2 regions of the Streptomyces sp. NPDC050263 genome follow, and region 2 is predicted to be linked to the other one. Evidence: riboswitches for the same ligand, from Rfam matches in the RefSeq annotation. Region 2 holds a riboswitch; the other holds the start of a gene.

Region 1 (7,137 bases), on a different contig from region 2:
AGAAGAACTGGATGGTGATCTCGTCCGGGTAGGCCTTGCGGATCGGGTCCGAGGCCTGCTTCCAGTTGGTGTTGCGGACCAGCTTGAGGTCCTTGCCCGGGCTGTACGAGGCGAACTTGTACGGGCCCGAGGAGAACGGCTTCAGGCCGTACTTGGACTTGGTGTCCATGTCCTGGCGGACCGGGGAGGCCGAGATCAGGCCCAGCATCTCCTCGAAGTCCGAGTTGGCCTGCGGGAGCTTGAAGACGATGGTCTTGTCGTTCGGCGTCTCGATGGCCTTCAGACCGAGCTTGTCGGCGGAGGTGTCCTTGTAGGGGCCCTTGTACGTGCCCGTGGGGTCGAGGACGTCCTTCAGGTACGTCGGACCGCCGGACAGCACGTCCTGCGCCCACACGCGCTCGATGCCGTACTTCACGTCCTTGGACGTGATCGGCTTGCCGTCCTCCCACGTGATGCCGTCACGCAGGGTGTACGTGTAGGTCTTGCCGTCGTCGGTGACCTTCGCGAGACCGGTGGCGAGGTCCGGGGTGAGCTCGGCGCCCGCCGCGCCCGGCTCGGTCTTGTTCGTGACGAGCTGACGGCTGTAGTAGCGGGCGAAGTTCCACATCATGCCGTAGTAGCCGCGCGTGGTGTCCCACGAGTCGGCGTCCTGTGCGGCACCGAACTTCAGCGTGCCGCCCTTCGTGGCGGCGGAAGCCTGGGCGACCTTGTTGTTCGCGGCGTCGAAGCCGGCGGCGCCGGTGGTCGAGCCCTTGTCGTCGTCGCTTCCGCCACCGCCGCACGCCGCCGTGGTCAGCAGCGCGGCGACCGCGGCGGCAGCGGCAAATGCCTGCTTCCGCCGCCCTGAGGTGCGTTGGGTAGTCACGATCTCGGATCCTCCGGATTAGATGAGAGACCCCGTGTGAAGGCCACGGGACGGTTGGGGTGCCGTGTTCGGCGGTTTCGCTGTTCAGCGGTACTGCGGTTTCGCTGTTCTGCGGTTCAAGCGGTTCAGCGGTTCGCGGTTCAGAGCAGTTCGCGGTTCGGCAGTTCGCTGTTCAGCGGGAGGCCTTCGGGTCCAGCGCGTCCCGGACGCCGTCGCCGAAGAGATTGAAGGCCAGCACGGTGATGAAGATCGCCACACCCGGGACCACCATGTACATGGGGTCCGACTCGTAGTAGTCGATCGCGCTCGAGAGCATCTGTCCCCACGAGGCGGTGGGCGGCTTGACGCCGACGCCCAGGAAGCTGAGCGCCGCCTCGGTGAGGATGTTGGTGGGGATCATCATCGTCGTGTACACGACGATCGGGGCGACCAGGTTGGGCAGCAGTTCCTTGAACAGGATGTACAGCCGACCGGCGCCCAGCGATCGGGCGGCCTCGACGTACTCGCGCTCACGCAGCGAGAGCGTCTGGCCGCGCACCACGCGTCCGATGTAGGGCCAGCCGAAGAATCCGATGACCAGGATCATCACGAAGACACGCACGCTCGAGCCGGTGAGGCCCAGCATGTCGCTCGGCATGACGGAGACCAGCGCGATGATGAACAGCAGCTGCGGGAAGGCGAGCAGGCCGTCCATGATCCGGCTGATCAGGGAGTCCACCCAGCCGCCGAAGAATCCGGCGAGAATGCCCAGCACCGTTCCGAGGACCACGGCGACCACGGCCGACAGGAAGCCGACCAGCAGGGAGATCCGGGCGCCGTAGAGGATGCGCGCGAAGATGTCCCGGCCGTTGATCGGCTCGACGCCGAGCAGGTGCTCGCCGCTGAGGCCGCCCAGGGAGCCCGTGGGGGTGCCGAAGAGCGGGTCGATGAGGTTCTCGTGGTACTCGTTCGGGTCCTGCCCGAGGATCCCCGTGATGACCGGCGCGAACAGCGCGATCACGACGAGGAAGAGCACCACGATGCCGCCCGTGAGGGCGAGTTTGTCCCGCTTGAGGCGTTCCCAGGCGATCCGGCCCAGGGAACGGCCCTGAACGGCCTTGGCGCCGCTGGTGGCGACCGCCGCTTCCTCGGCCGCGCTCGGAGCCGCTTCCGCGGTCGGCTCGTGCAATGGTGCCGTCATCTGGCAGGGACCCCTCTCAACCGGCGGTAGCCGGCCCGCACTTGCCGCTGTAGCGGCGTGATCAGTCCGTAATACGCAGGGGATAAGTCCCCTGGAGCGGGAGTCTTCAACGCTTTGGCGATCTGTTGCCAGACTTGGCAGTGAAAGGATGCGTAAACGTGATGCGGGTAGATGGGTTCCGTTATCCGGACGGCGGGTAACGCCCCTCGGACGCTGACTTATTTGGGCAGATCGGACAAGAACGGGATCAATCGCCGCTATCTACGCGCGAAGACGTCCGAGTCCTCCCTCGCGGCGGACCCACAACAGGATCACAACAAACACACAACAGAACGGCGGCAGGACTCTCGGCGGACTCTCGGCAGGAACGGTGGCGGAAAATCAGTAGCGTCCTGAAGGCGGATAGCCGTATCCGCCCGCGGGCGCCGGGGCCGACGCGGGAGCGGGAGCGTGGGCCTCACGGTCGTAGAACGGCCGGGCGTTGGCGCGCATCCACATCACGACGGGGTCGTACTCGTCGGTCATGGCGACCGTCGACACCGGCAGTCCGTCCGGCACCGCGCCGATGGACTGCTGCATCATGGCCCGGACGGCGTCCACGGCCGACGGCGAGGAGTCGTACACGTCCAGCCCGACGGCCAGATAGGGCGCGCCCAGCGCCGGCTGCACCCACGCCCGGCGCAGCGCGCGGACCGCCGGGGTCCGGTGGGCGTTCTGCGCGAGCAGGGCGTAGAACTGCGGGATCTCGATGGCGGGCTCGGACAGCCGCAGCGGGCCGGCGGGCTGGCGCTCCAGCCCGGTGGCGATACGGCGCAGATCCAGCCACGGGATGCCGACGCCGCCGCCGGGGCCGTGCGGGTTCAGCCAGAGACCGTAGTGGTCGGGATAGAGCGTGCGGGCCACGTCGATTCCGTCGACCACCTCGTACGACCGGTTCCAGCCACTGGCGCTGAGCTCCTGGGCGGAGGTCACGCAGGGGGCGTAACCGTGGCCGTCCACCTCCATGTTCCCGTACTGGGCGTCCGGGGAGCCGGCCTGGCCGTGCCACAACAGCATCCAGACCTGGCCGGAGGACGGGGTCGCGAGCGCGCGCAGGAGGGCCTCGTAGGCGTCGTAGCGCCCGGGCGTGACCTGGCGCAGCATGTGCTCGACCGAGCCGGTCGCGGCAGTGCCAGCGCTCACTTTTTATCGCCCCTTCGAGAAAATGCCCCGCGTTGGGGTCCAGCTTAAGCGCCCAAGAGCTCAGGGCCTGTGGTGCGTTGGCGGGTGCGGGTCGCGGGTGGTCGATCGCGCCCCTGTGCGGGCCTGTCTAGCGTTGGTAGAAGGGGCGGACCCGTTCCCTCATCCAGTCGGCCACCGGGTCCTGGGCCACGTCCAGCAGGACGAGGTTGACCGGCCAGGGGGCCGCGGTCTCGGTGAGCGCCCTGCTCAGCGCCTCCAGGGGCAGGGCGCGCAGGTCGACCTCCCACTGGGACTCCTCGGGGGACCCGGCGAGTTCGACGCCGACGAACATCACCGGTTCCGCCGTCTCGACGGCGGCCAGGCAGCGGCGGGCCGTGCGGATCGCGCCCGTGGCCTCGAACTCCGCGGAGGCCGCGGCCAGGAAGTCGATCGGGTCGTCCTGCCAGTCGGGCTCGTAGAGGCGGACCCGGCCGCCGCTGGTGGGACCGTCCAGCGGGGTGCGGCCCGCCCGGCACAGCTCGGCCACGGCCGGCGGCGGCAGCGGGATGCCGACCAGGCCCTCGGGGTTGACCATGATGCCCACCTGCGGGGGCAGTCCCCGGGCGAACTCCACGGCCGGCGCGATCGTGAACGACATGTGCGAGCCGACGACCTGGCGGAACTGCTCCTCGGAGCTGAAGACCGGCACGTACACCTGGCCGTCCAGCTCCAGTGTGGGCAGGTCGAGGGGGCCGCTGCCGGGGCCGCCGCCACCGGGGAGCGGCACCCAGACGAAGCTGCGCCCGAGCACCTCCACGACCCGGGAGCCGGCTCCGGGCACGCCGAGGGAGGCGGAGAGCACCTCCTCCAGCTCGTTGCCGGGCCATCCGCCGTGCGGATGGGGGTGTGCCTGCGCCGGAAAGTCCGTCGGGAAGTCCGCCGGGGGGAAATCCATCTGCCTACCGCCTGCTGAGAACCGCTCACTGTGCTGTGGCTGAAAGGCTAGAGCCTGTGCGGCGCATCACGCCACAGACGGCCGCCGGACGCCTCAGCCCGTGAAGGCGATGCGCCTGAGTACGTTCGCGGCGGGGCGGTCCAGGAGGACCGCCGAGGCGCAGCCTTCGGGGAGGCTGCCCTTCTCCACCGAACGCAGGAGTCGGGCGGCGGCGCGGCGGTGGCGCAGGAACGCGTACCGCGAGACGCCCCGGCCGCGCTCGCGCTGGCCCTCCAGGGCCTGGTCCGCGCCGACGTCCAGCAGAATCAGATGGAGGGTGCCCCCACGGCGGCGGGCCTCGCGGGCCAGCCAGTCGCGGACCCAGGCCTGCGTACCGCAGTCGTGCACGACGACGCCCTGGCCGCCGCGCAGGGCTCGACGCAGGCCGGCGTAGTGGGCGAGGCGGACGAGCGGGCGGTAGAGGGCGTAGGGCAGGAAGCGGGGCGCGCGGGCGTCCCACCGGTCGCGGGTGTCCTGGGAGTCGATGCGGGCGCCTTTGACCGCCCGCTTCATGAGCGTGGACTTGCCGCTGCCGGGCAGCCCGGTGACCACGACCAGGTCACGGGGGCCGAAGAGCAGACCGTGCGGGCTGCGGCCGGCCCGCTCGCGCAGGTCGCGGACGACGGGCGCGGGCTGCGAGCCGCACGCCTCCCGGGCCCGGGTGCCGGGCTGCGCGGGCAGCGCGAGCCCCGAAGCGGTCGCGAATGCCGTGGTCCTCGCCGTTGTCGTCGTCCTGTTCACCGTGATCGTCCTCCCCTGGGGTCAGGTAGTCCTCATCCCCATCGAGCGTAAAGAGAAGGTAATGCGTGGTGTCTCGCGTTTTCGTGCGCGTACCGACACAAGCCGGTTACAGATGCGGCCTGCCGCGACCGGGGCGGGCCGTGCGATGATGGCCGCGCCAACTGCATACCGGCCGTTTGAATCCGCGCGGGAGAGTCCCCAGCAGCAGGTCCGCCTGTCGTTGCGCTGGGGCGCCGAAGGAGCAAGTCCCTCCCTTGAATCTCTCAGGCCCCGTTACCGCGCGGGCGAGGCACATCTGAAAAGCGGGCCGCCGTTTCCGGTGGCCCCACCCAAGGTGCAAGTCAGGACCACCGTTTCGCGGGGTCGTGACGAACCTCTCAGGTTCCGATGACAGATGGGGAGGAACGACCTCGCCGTCATGCCTTGGGAGACAACCGTCCGATGAGCAGCTCCGCACCCCGTCACACCGCGCTCGACGCCCTGCATCGCTCGCTCGGCGCGACGATGACCGACTTCGCAGGCTGGGACATGCCCCTGCGCTACGGCTCCGAACGCGACGAGCACCAGGCCGTCCGCACCCGGGCCGGCCTCTTCGACCTCTCGCACATGGGCGAGATCACGGTGACCGGGCCGGAGGCGGTCGAGTTCCTGAACTACGCCCTCGTCGGCAACCTTGCGGCCGTGGGGGTGGGCCGGGCCCGCTACACCATGATCTGCGTCCAGAACGGCGGCATCCTCGACGACCTCATCGTGTACCGGCTGGCCGATGCCGAGTACATGATCGTCTCCAACGCTTCCAACGCCCAGAACGTGCTCAACGAACTGAGCAACCTCGCGGAGGAGTTCGAGGTCGAGGTCCGCGACGACCGTGACGCCTACGCGCTGATCGCCGTGCAGGGGCCCGAGTCCCCCGGCATCCTCAAGGCGGTCACCGACGCGGACCTCGACGGTCTGAAGTACTACGCGGGCCTGCCCGGCACGGTCGCCGGGGTCCCGGCCCTCATCGCCCGCACCGGGTACACCGGTGAGGACGGCTTCGAGCTGTTCGTGAAGCCGGACCACGCGGTCGAGCTCTGGCAGGCTCTGACCAAGGCGGGCGAGGGCGTCGGCCTGGTCCCCTGCGGTCTGTCGTGCCGCGACACGCTGCGCCTGGAGGCGGGCATGCCGCTGTACGGGCACGAGCTGAGCACCTCCCGCACCCCCTTCGACGCCGGTCTCGGCCGGGTGGTGAAGTTCGAGAAGGAGGGTGACTTCGTGGGGCGCGCCGCGCTCGAGGAGGCCGCCTCCCGTGCCGAGCAGAACCCTCCGCGGGTCCTCGTCGGCCTGATCGCCGAGGGCCGCCGCGTCCCGCGCGCCGGGTACGCCGTGGTCGCCGACGGCCGGGTGATCGGCGAGGTCACCTCCGGCGCCCCCTCCCCCACGCTGGGCAAGCCGATCGCGATGGCCTACGTCGACGCCGCCCACGCGGCGCCGGGCACCGCCGGGGTCGGCGTGGACATCCGGGGCAGCCACGAGCCGTACGAGGTCGTGGCGCTGCCGTTCTACAAGCGCCGGAAATAGACACTGGGCGCGGTGCCCGGTCCCTGTGCGTGACGCTGCGCACATTCCCGCTGGTCACGCACGCCTTCAGCAGTCCCCCATTCATCAGCACTCCCTCGCGTACAGGAGAATTCAGGCCATGAGCAACCCCCAGCAGCTGCGCTACAGCAAGGAGCACGAGTGGCTGTCGGGCGCCGAGGACGGCGTCTCGACGGTCGGCATCACGGAGCACGCGGCCAACGCGCTCGGCGACGTGGTGTTCGTCCAGCTCCCGGAGGTCGGTGACACGGTGACCGCGGGCGAGACCTGCGGCGAGCTGGAGTCGACCAAGTCGGTCAGCGAGCTGTACGCGCCGGTGACCGGTGAGATCACCGAGATCAACCAGGACGTCGTCGACGACCCGGCGCTGGTGAACTCCGCCCCCTTCGAGGGCGGATGGCTGTTCAAGGTACGCGTCACGGGCGAGCCGGACGACCTGCTGACCGCCGACGAGTACATCTCCTACACCGCCGGCTGAGGACCACCCCGATGACTGTTCTGAACACGCCCCTGCACGAGCTCGACCCGGAGATCGCCGCCGCGGTCGACGCCGAGCTGAACCGCCAGCAGTCCACCCTCGAGATGATCGCCTCGGAGAACTTCGCTCCGCTCGCGGTG
Region 2 (7,137 bases):
CCCAGGGCGGCGCGTACGCCACCGGCGTGCTGGTGCTCATCAGCTCCGCCGCGATCGCCGTCACCATCGCCGCCCGCAAGGCCGGCCAGCGGGGCTGGACGATCGGCTTCGCCGTCATCTCCGCGGTGTTCCTCTACGTCACCGTCGCGAACGTCATCGAACGCCCCGACGGCGTGAAGATCGGCGCCTGCTTCATCGCGGGCATCATCCTCGTCTCCCTCCTCTCCCGGCTGGCCCGCGCCTTCGAGCTCCGCGTCACGAGCGTCACGCTGGACGACATGGCGGAACGATTCGTCCGGGACATGGCCAGCCGCAAGATACGGTTCATCGCCAACGAGCCCGACCGGCGCGACAAGGCCGAGTACCGCGAGAAGATCGAGCAGATCCGGGCCGACAACGACATGCCGGAGCAGGAGGACTTCGTCTTCGTCGAGGTCACCGTCCTCGACCCCTCCGAGTTCGAGTCGGGCCTGACCGTCCGCGGCGAAGTGCTCCACAACCGCTACCGCGTCCTGACCCTGGAGTCCTCCTCCATTCCCAACGCCCTGGCGGCCCTGCTCCTCCACGTCCGCGACGCCACCGGCTGCACCCCGCACATCTACTTCGAGTGGACCGAGGGCAACCCCTTCGCCAACTTCCTGCGCTTCTTCCTCTTCGGCCAGGGCGAGGTCGCCCCGGTCACCCGAGAGGTCCTGCGCGAAGCCGAACCGGACCGCACCCGCCGCCCCCGCGTCCACACCGGCTGACGCCCACGGGTTCCCGCGCCGCGACCTTCCTGATCGACCGGAACCCGAGAACCCTCGCCCTCCCCCGCGCCCTGCTGGGCATCGGGGATGCCGTGACCACCGCCCGGCGCCCCCGGACCGAACTGGATCACCAGGTGCCGCGGCACCACAGCCGCCCCTCCAGCCCTATCGTGACCCGCATGCAGAGCTACACAATCGGCCAGGCGGCACGGCTGCTCGGCGTCAGCCCCGACACCGCGCGCCGCTGGGCGGACGCCAGCCGCGTGGCGACCCATCGCGACGACGCCGGACGACGCCTCATCGACGGCACGGACCTCGCCGCCTTCTCCGTGGAACTCGCCCGCTCGGACAGCGCGGAGGACGACACCCCGTACACCTCGGTCCGCAACGCCTTCCCCGGCATCGTCACCGCGATCAAACTCGGCGACGTGGCCGCACAGGTCGAGATCCAGGCCGGCCCTCACCGTCTGGTCTCCCTGCTGACCCGGGAAGCCGTCGAGGAACTGGGCCTTGAGGTCGGCATGGAGGCCACGGCCCGAGTGAAGTCGACAAACGTACACATCGACCGAGTCTGAGCGGCGAGGAACCCCACAAGCCGGACACCGGCCGGGATGGCAGCAGGGACTCCGACAGAACGGCGCGGAATCGAACATACCCGACATAAGGCGCTCAGAGCCCTACCGTTGACGCTCATGACCCTGAGCATCCGCAACCAACTCCCCGGCACCGTGACCGCCGTCCACCCCGGCGAGGTCATGGCCACCGTCAAGATCCATCTGGACGGCGGCCAGAACCTCACGGCCGCCATCACCCTGGAGGCCGTCGACGAGCTCGCCCTCACCGCAGGGACAGCCGTCCGCGCACTGGTGAAGTCGACGGAGGTCTCCCTGGCCACCGGCGCCGTCGACGGCCTCTCGATCCGCAACCGGCTCCCCGGCGCGATCACCGGCCTCACCGTCGGCGGGGTCATGGCCTCGGTCAGGATCAGTGTGGCGGGCGGCGAACTCACCGCCGCGATCACCAAGGAGGCGGCCACCGACCTCGGCCTCTTCGTGGGCTCCGACGTCGTCGCGCTGATCAAGTCGACCGAGGTGTCCCTGGCCACGGTGTAGCACGCGCGGGGCCCCGCCCACGACCCGGACGGGGCCCCCCTCGCTCACTCTGGGTATCAGTCCTCGTACGCGTCCAGCGGCGGGCACGAGCAGACCAGGTTCCGGTCGCCGAAGGCCTGGTCGACACGGCGCACCGGCGGCCAGTACTTGTCGACCGCGGACACCCCGGCCGGGAAGACGGCGTCCTCACGCGTGTACGCGTGCTCCCACTCGCCGCCGAGCGCGGCCGCGGTGTGCGGGGCGTGGTGGAGCGGGTTGTCCTCGGCCGGCCACGCACCCTCCCCGACCTTCTCGATCTCCGCGCGGATGGCGATCATCGCCTCGCAGAACCGGTCCACCTCGACGAGGTCCTCGGACTCGGTCGGCTCGATCATCAGCGTCCCGGCCACCGGGAACGACATCGTCGGCGCGTGGAACCCGTAGTCGATGAGCCGCTTGGCGACGTCGTCGACGCTCACGCCGGTCGCCTTCGTCAGCGGCCGCAGGTCGATGATGCACTCGTGCGCGACCAGCCCGCCCGGCCCGTTGTAGAGCACCGGGTAGTGCGGCTCGAGCCGCTTGGCGATGTAGTTGGCGCTCAGCACGGCCACCTGCGTGGCCCGCTTGAGCCCCTCACCGCCCATGAGCCGCACATAGGCCCAGGAGATCGGCAGGATCCCCGCAGAACCCCAGGGAGCCGCCGAGATCGGCCCCACCCCGGTCGCCGGCCCGGCGGCGGGCTGCAGCGGGTGGTTCGGCAGATACGGCGCCAGGTGCGACCGGACGGCCACCGGTCCGACACCGGGGCCGCCGCCGCCGTGCGGGATGCAGAACGTCTTGTGCAGGTTCAGGTGCGAGACGTCCCCGCCGAAGTGCCCGGGCTTGGCGAGCCCGACGAGCGCGTTGAGGTTGGCACCGTCGACGTACACCTGCCCGCCGGCCTCGTGCACCTGCGCGCAGATCTCACCGACATGCTCCTCGAACACCCCGTGCGTGGACGGGTAGGTGATCATCAGCACCGACAGCTCGTCCCGATGCCGCTCGATCTTCGCCCGCAGATCGTCGACGTCGATCTCGCCGTCCTCGGCGGTCTTCACGACGACGACCTTCATCCCCGCCATCACCGCACTGGCCGCGTTGGTGCCGTGCGCGGAGGACGGGATCAGACACACGGTCCGCTGCTCGTCCCCGTTGCCCCGGTGGTAGCCGCGGACGGCGAGCAGCCCGGCCAGCTCTCCCTGCGACCCGGCGTTCGGCTGCAGGGACACCCTGTCGTACCCGGTGACCTCGGCGAGCCGCTCCTCCAGCTCACGGATGAGCGTGAGGTAACCCTCCGCCTGCTCGGCCGGCGCGAAGGGGTGCAGCTGCCCGAACTCGGGCCAGGTGACCGGCTCCATCTCGGTGGTCGCGTTGAGCTTCATGGTGCAGGAGCCCAGCGGGATCATGCCCCGGTCGAGCGCGTAGTCCCGGTCGGCGAGCCTGCGCAGGTAGCGCAGCATCGCGGTCTCGGAGCGGTGCTGATGGAAGACCGGGTGCGCCAGGATCTCCTCGGACCGCAGCAGCCCGGCGGGCAGCGCCTCCTCGGTGGACGCGTCGAGCGCCTCGATGTCGCCGTCCACCCCGAAGGCCGCCCACACCGCGGTCACCTGGGCCCGCGCGGTGGTCTCGTCACACGAGATCGACACCTGGTCGGCGTCGACGAGGTACAGGTTCACCCCGCGCTCCCGAGCGGCGGCGACGACCTCGGCGGCCTTCGCGGGCACCCGCACGGTCAGCGTGTCGAAGTACGCCCCGTGCACGACCTCGACCCCGCCGGCCTCGAGTCCGGCGGCCAGGACCGACGCGTACCGGTGCGTGCGCCGAGCGATCGCCCGCAGCCCGTCGGGCCCGTGGTAGACCGCGTACATCCCCGCCATCACGGCCAGCAGCACCTGCGCCGTGCAGATGTTGCTCGTGGCCTTCTCCCGCCGGATGTGCTGCTCACGCGTCTGCAGCGCCAGCCGGTAGGCCTTGTTCCCGTCCGCGTCCACGGACACGCCCACGAGCCGCCCGGGCAGGCTGCGCGCGAACTTCTCTTGGACCGCCATGTAGCCGGCGTGCGGCCCGCCGAACCCCATCGGCACGCCGAACCGCTGCGTGGTGCCCACCGCGATGTCCACCCCCAGCTCGCCGGGCGACTTCAGCAGCGTCAGCGCGAGCAGATCCGCGGCGACGGTGACCAGCGCGCCCAGCCCGTGCGCCTGCTCGACGATCGCCCCGAGATCGCGTACGGCACCGGAGGCGCCGGGGTACTGCACGAGCACGCCGTTGATCTCGCGCTCTGCGATCGCCGCCGGAATACCCTCGCTCAGGTCGGCGACGACGACCTCCACGCCCGTCGGCTCGGCACGGGTCTCGATCACCGCGATGGTCTGCGGCAGCACGTCCGCGTCGATGAGGAAGAGGCCCTTCTTGTTCTTCCCCATGCGCCGGGACAGCGCCATCGCCTCGGCGGCGGCCGTGCCCTCGTCGAGCAGCGACGCACCCGAGGTCGGCAGACCGGTCAGGTCGGCGACCATGGTCTGGAAGTTCAGCAGCGCCTCGAGCCGGCCCTGGGAAATCTCCGGCTGGTACGGGGTGTACGCCGTGTACCAGGCCGGGTTCTCCATGACATTGCGCAGGATGACGGGCGGCGTGAACGTTCCGTAGTAGCCGAGCCCGATCATCGAGTCGAGGACCTGGTTGCGGTCGGCCAGCGAACGCAGCTCGGCCAGCACCTCGGCCTCGGTGCGCGCGCCCGGCAGGTCCAGCGCGTCGGCGTTCTGGATCACGGCCGGCACCGCGGCGGCGGTGAGCTCGTCGAGCGAGCCGTACCCGACCTGCGCGAGCATCTTGGCCCGCGCCTCATGGTCGGGCCCGATGTGACGCTGCTCGAAGGGGATTCCCTGTTCGAGCTCGGAGAGCGGAATGCGATGGGCGGTCATTACGGAGGCCTCCTGGTCTGACACGACCTTCGAGGGTCACCACGGCGCGGGTACCCGGACGACCTCCCCCTCTGTCATCTGACCTGAGAGCTTCACCGGCCGCCCGAGGGCGCCCGGCTTTCACCGTCGGTGAGAGCGGAAGCCGTCGACGCCGTCGGCACCCGCCCTGCTTTCCAGAGTGACCTCGTCCATGCGGTACGTGAGCCTGAGAGATTCCGGGGAGGAGTTGCTCCTTCGGCGCCTCCGATGATGTCCGGAGGACTCTCCCGCACGGGGTCAGCAGCCGTTGTCAGACTACCAGCGAGGTCAACGACGCCCCCTTCGAGTGGCCGCCCGTCCCGATGTGCTCTTTGGTAGTGCTTACGGATGAGTTGCGACCAAATGGAGGGCCCGTGCAGACCGACATCGATCCGCGCCATCTGATCGGCCGCAAGGCGTTCGACCGCAACGGCACCAAGATCGGCACCGTCGACGAGGTCTACCTCGACGACGCGACCGGTGTGCCGGAGTGGGCGGCCATACGAACCGGCCTGTTCTCCCGCGACGCCTTCGTCCCCCTGGAGCCCAGCGAGCTGGTCGAGGGCACCCTGCACATCCCCTTCGACCGGGCCCTGATCAAGGACGCCCCCGACTTCGGCGTGGGCCGCCATCTCTCCCCGGAGCAGGAACTCCAGCTCTACCACCACTACGGCCTCGACGTGGGCGCCGCTCCCCCGCTCCCCGATCACGACTTCGGCCGCCTCGCGGGCACGGACGAGAGCTGAGCCCCTCAGGCACAGGCCCGCATCAGCGCCCCGAGTATCCCGGCAGGGTCGTACAGCGGCCGGGCGCCATCCGTGACGACTCTTCGGGTACCGGCGTCGACGGGATCGGTCCGCGCCCAGCGCGGAGAGCCGACGCCCACCTCGACCTCCAGTCCTGAGGCGGTCGCGTACCGCCATTCGGTGACGGGCCCCCACGCCTGGACCCGGAGCACCTCTCCCAGGGACATCTCACCCGTCCACGCCTCGTCGCCGGCGTACCGGTCCGCCGCCGTCGACAGCAGCACGAGATCGACGTCCGAGTCGGGACGCGCGGCCCCACGCGCGCAGGACCCGACGAGGAGCAGCCCGACCACGTCGCTTCGGTTCGCGGACCACCGGGTGACCCGATCCACCACCCGCCGCATCTCGGCCTCACGCTCCGGCGACAGCTCGGCCGGGTCCGCGAACCGACCTCCGTGCAGTTTCATACAGCTCCCCCTCAGCTACCGGCGCCGCCTCTCCAGACACCGCCACCGCTCCGACCCACCCCGTACTTCGCGATACCGATACTTCGAACTCTTCACTCTGTGTAACCGATCGGCCTCACCGAGAGTTCCCGAAGTCGACCGCAGATCTTCGCGGCACCAGCGGCAGCGGTTCCGCCGGCTCCAGTCCCGGGTCGTCGGTACGGAACGTCCGCACCCGGCCCGGCCCCGACTCCGGCGTCTCGAACCGCACGGTGACCCGGCCGAGCCCGCTGCCCTGCACCCATCCGTGCCCGAGCTCGACATGCCGCACATCGTGTCCGGGACGCCACTGATGCTCGGCCCTCACCGGCTCCGCACGGACGGGCTCGTCCGCGAGTTCCACCTCGGCTCCCTCCGACCGCTCCTCCGCGGCCTGCGCGAACAGGTCCTCCTGGGTGAAGTCCGCCAGACCGCTCACACCCACCCCGAGGAGCCGTACCCCGCCCGTCGTGTCCACCGAGTCCAGCAAGCGGGCCGCCGCCTCCCGGATCACCGTCGGATCGTCGGTGGGCCCGCGCAGCGTCTCGGAGCGGGTGAGCGTCGAGAAGTCGTACCGCCGCACCTTCAGCACGATCGTCCGCCCCGACAGACCGGCCCCTCGCAGCCTGCGCACACACCGGTCCGCGAGCCGCTGCACCTCCAGCTCGACCCGGACCCGGTCATGGATGTCCACGTCGTAGGTGTCCTCGACCGACACGGACTTGGTCTCCCGCTCCGCCACCACGGGCCGGTCGTCACGCGCCAGCGCCATCGCGTACAGAGCGCGCCCGTGGGCCTTGCCCAGCAGCCGGACCAACTCGTCCTCACCGGCCTCCGCGATCTCGTCGACCGTGGTGATCCCGGCCCGCCTCAGATGGTCCCCCGTCGCCGGGCCGACCCCCGGCAGGATCCGCGCCGACATGGGTCCGAGCAACGCCCGCTCGGTGCCCGGCTCGATGAGCACCAGGCCGTCGGGCTTCGCCTGCTCCGAGGCGATCTTCGCGAGCATCTTGCAGGAGGCCAGCCCCACCGAGCCGGTGAGGCCCGTGACGGCCCGTATGTCCCCGCGCAGTCTGACGCCGGCCAAC

Evidence for each region. A riboswitch is a leader RNA that binds a small molecule or an ion and turns the genes downstream of it on or off. The one in region 2 is predicted to bind glycine.
Region 1: linked by a shared signal. The riboswitch ahead of gcvT (glycine cleavage system aminomethyltransferase GcvT) and the one ahead of gcvP (aminomethyl-transferring glycine dehydrogenase) in region 2 are both predicted to bind glycine.

The regions. Positions count from the first base shown of each region.
Region 1 covers NZ_JBFAKW010000019.1:244-7,380, reverse strand. Annotated here, with positions in the region: gene AB0J04_RS11715 (ABC transporter substrate-binding protein) at 1-865, opposite strand, end outside; gene AB0J04_RS11710 (ABC transporter permease) at 1,038-2,045, opposite strand; gene AB0J04_RS11705 (enhanced serine sensitivity protein SseB C-terminal domain-containing protein) at 2,427-3,188, opposite strand; gene AB0J04_RS11700 (enhanced serine sensitivity protein SseB) at 3,355-4,161, opposite strand; gene AB0J04_RS11695 (AAA family ATPase) at 4,255-4,941, opposite strand; glycine riboswitch at 5,119-5,230, shown strand; gene gcvT (glycine cleavage system aminomethyltransferase GcvT) at 5,383-6,501, shown strand; gene gcvH (glycine cleavage system protein GcvH) at 6,620-6,997, shown strand; partial or broken gene AB0J04_RS11680 (serine hydroxymethyltransferase) at 7,009-7,137, shown strand, end outside.
Region 2 covers NZ_JBFAKW010000149.1:6,014-13,150, forward strand. Annotated here, with positions in the region: gene AB0J04_RS39715 (amino acid transporter) at 1-746, shown strand, start outside; gene AB0J04_RS39720 (helix-turn-helix transcriptional regulator) at 926-1,321, shown strand; gene AB0J04_RS39725 (TOBE domain-containing protein) at 1,439-1,858, shown strand; gene gcvP (aminomethyl-transferring glycine dehydrogenase) at 1,915-4,800, opposite strand; glycine riboswitch at 4,984-5,079, opposite strand; gene AB0J04_RS39735 (PRC-barrel domain-containing protein) at 5,193-5,564, shown strand; gene AB0J04_RS39740 (nucleotidyltransferase domain-containing protein) at 5,570-6,031, opposite strand; gene AB0J04_RS39745 (DNA polymerase IV) at 6,147-7,137, opposite strand, start outside.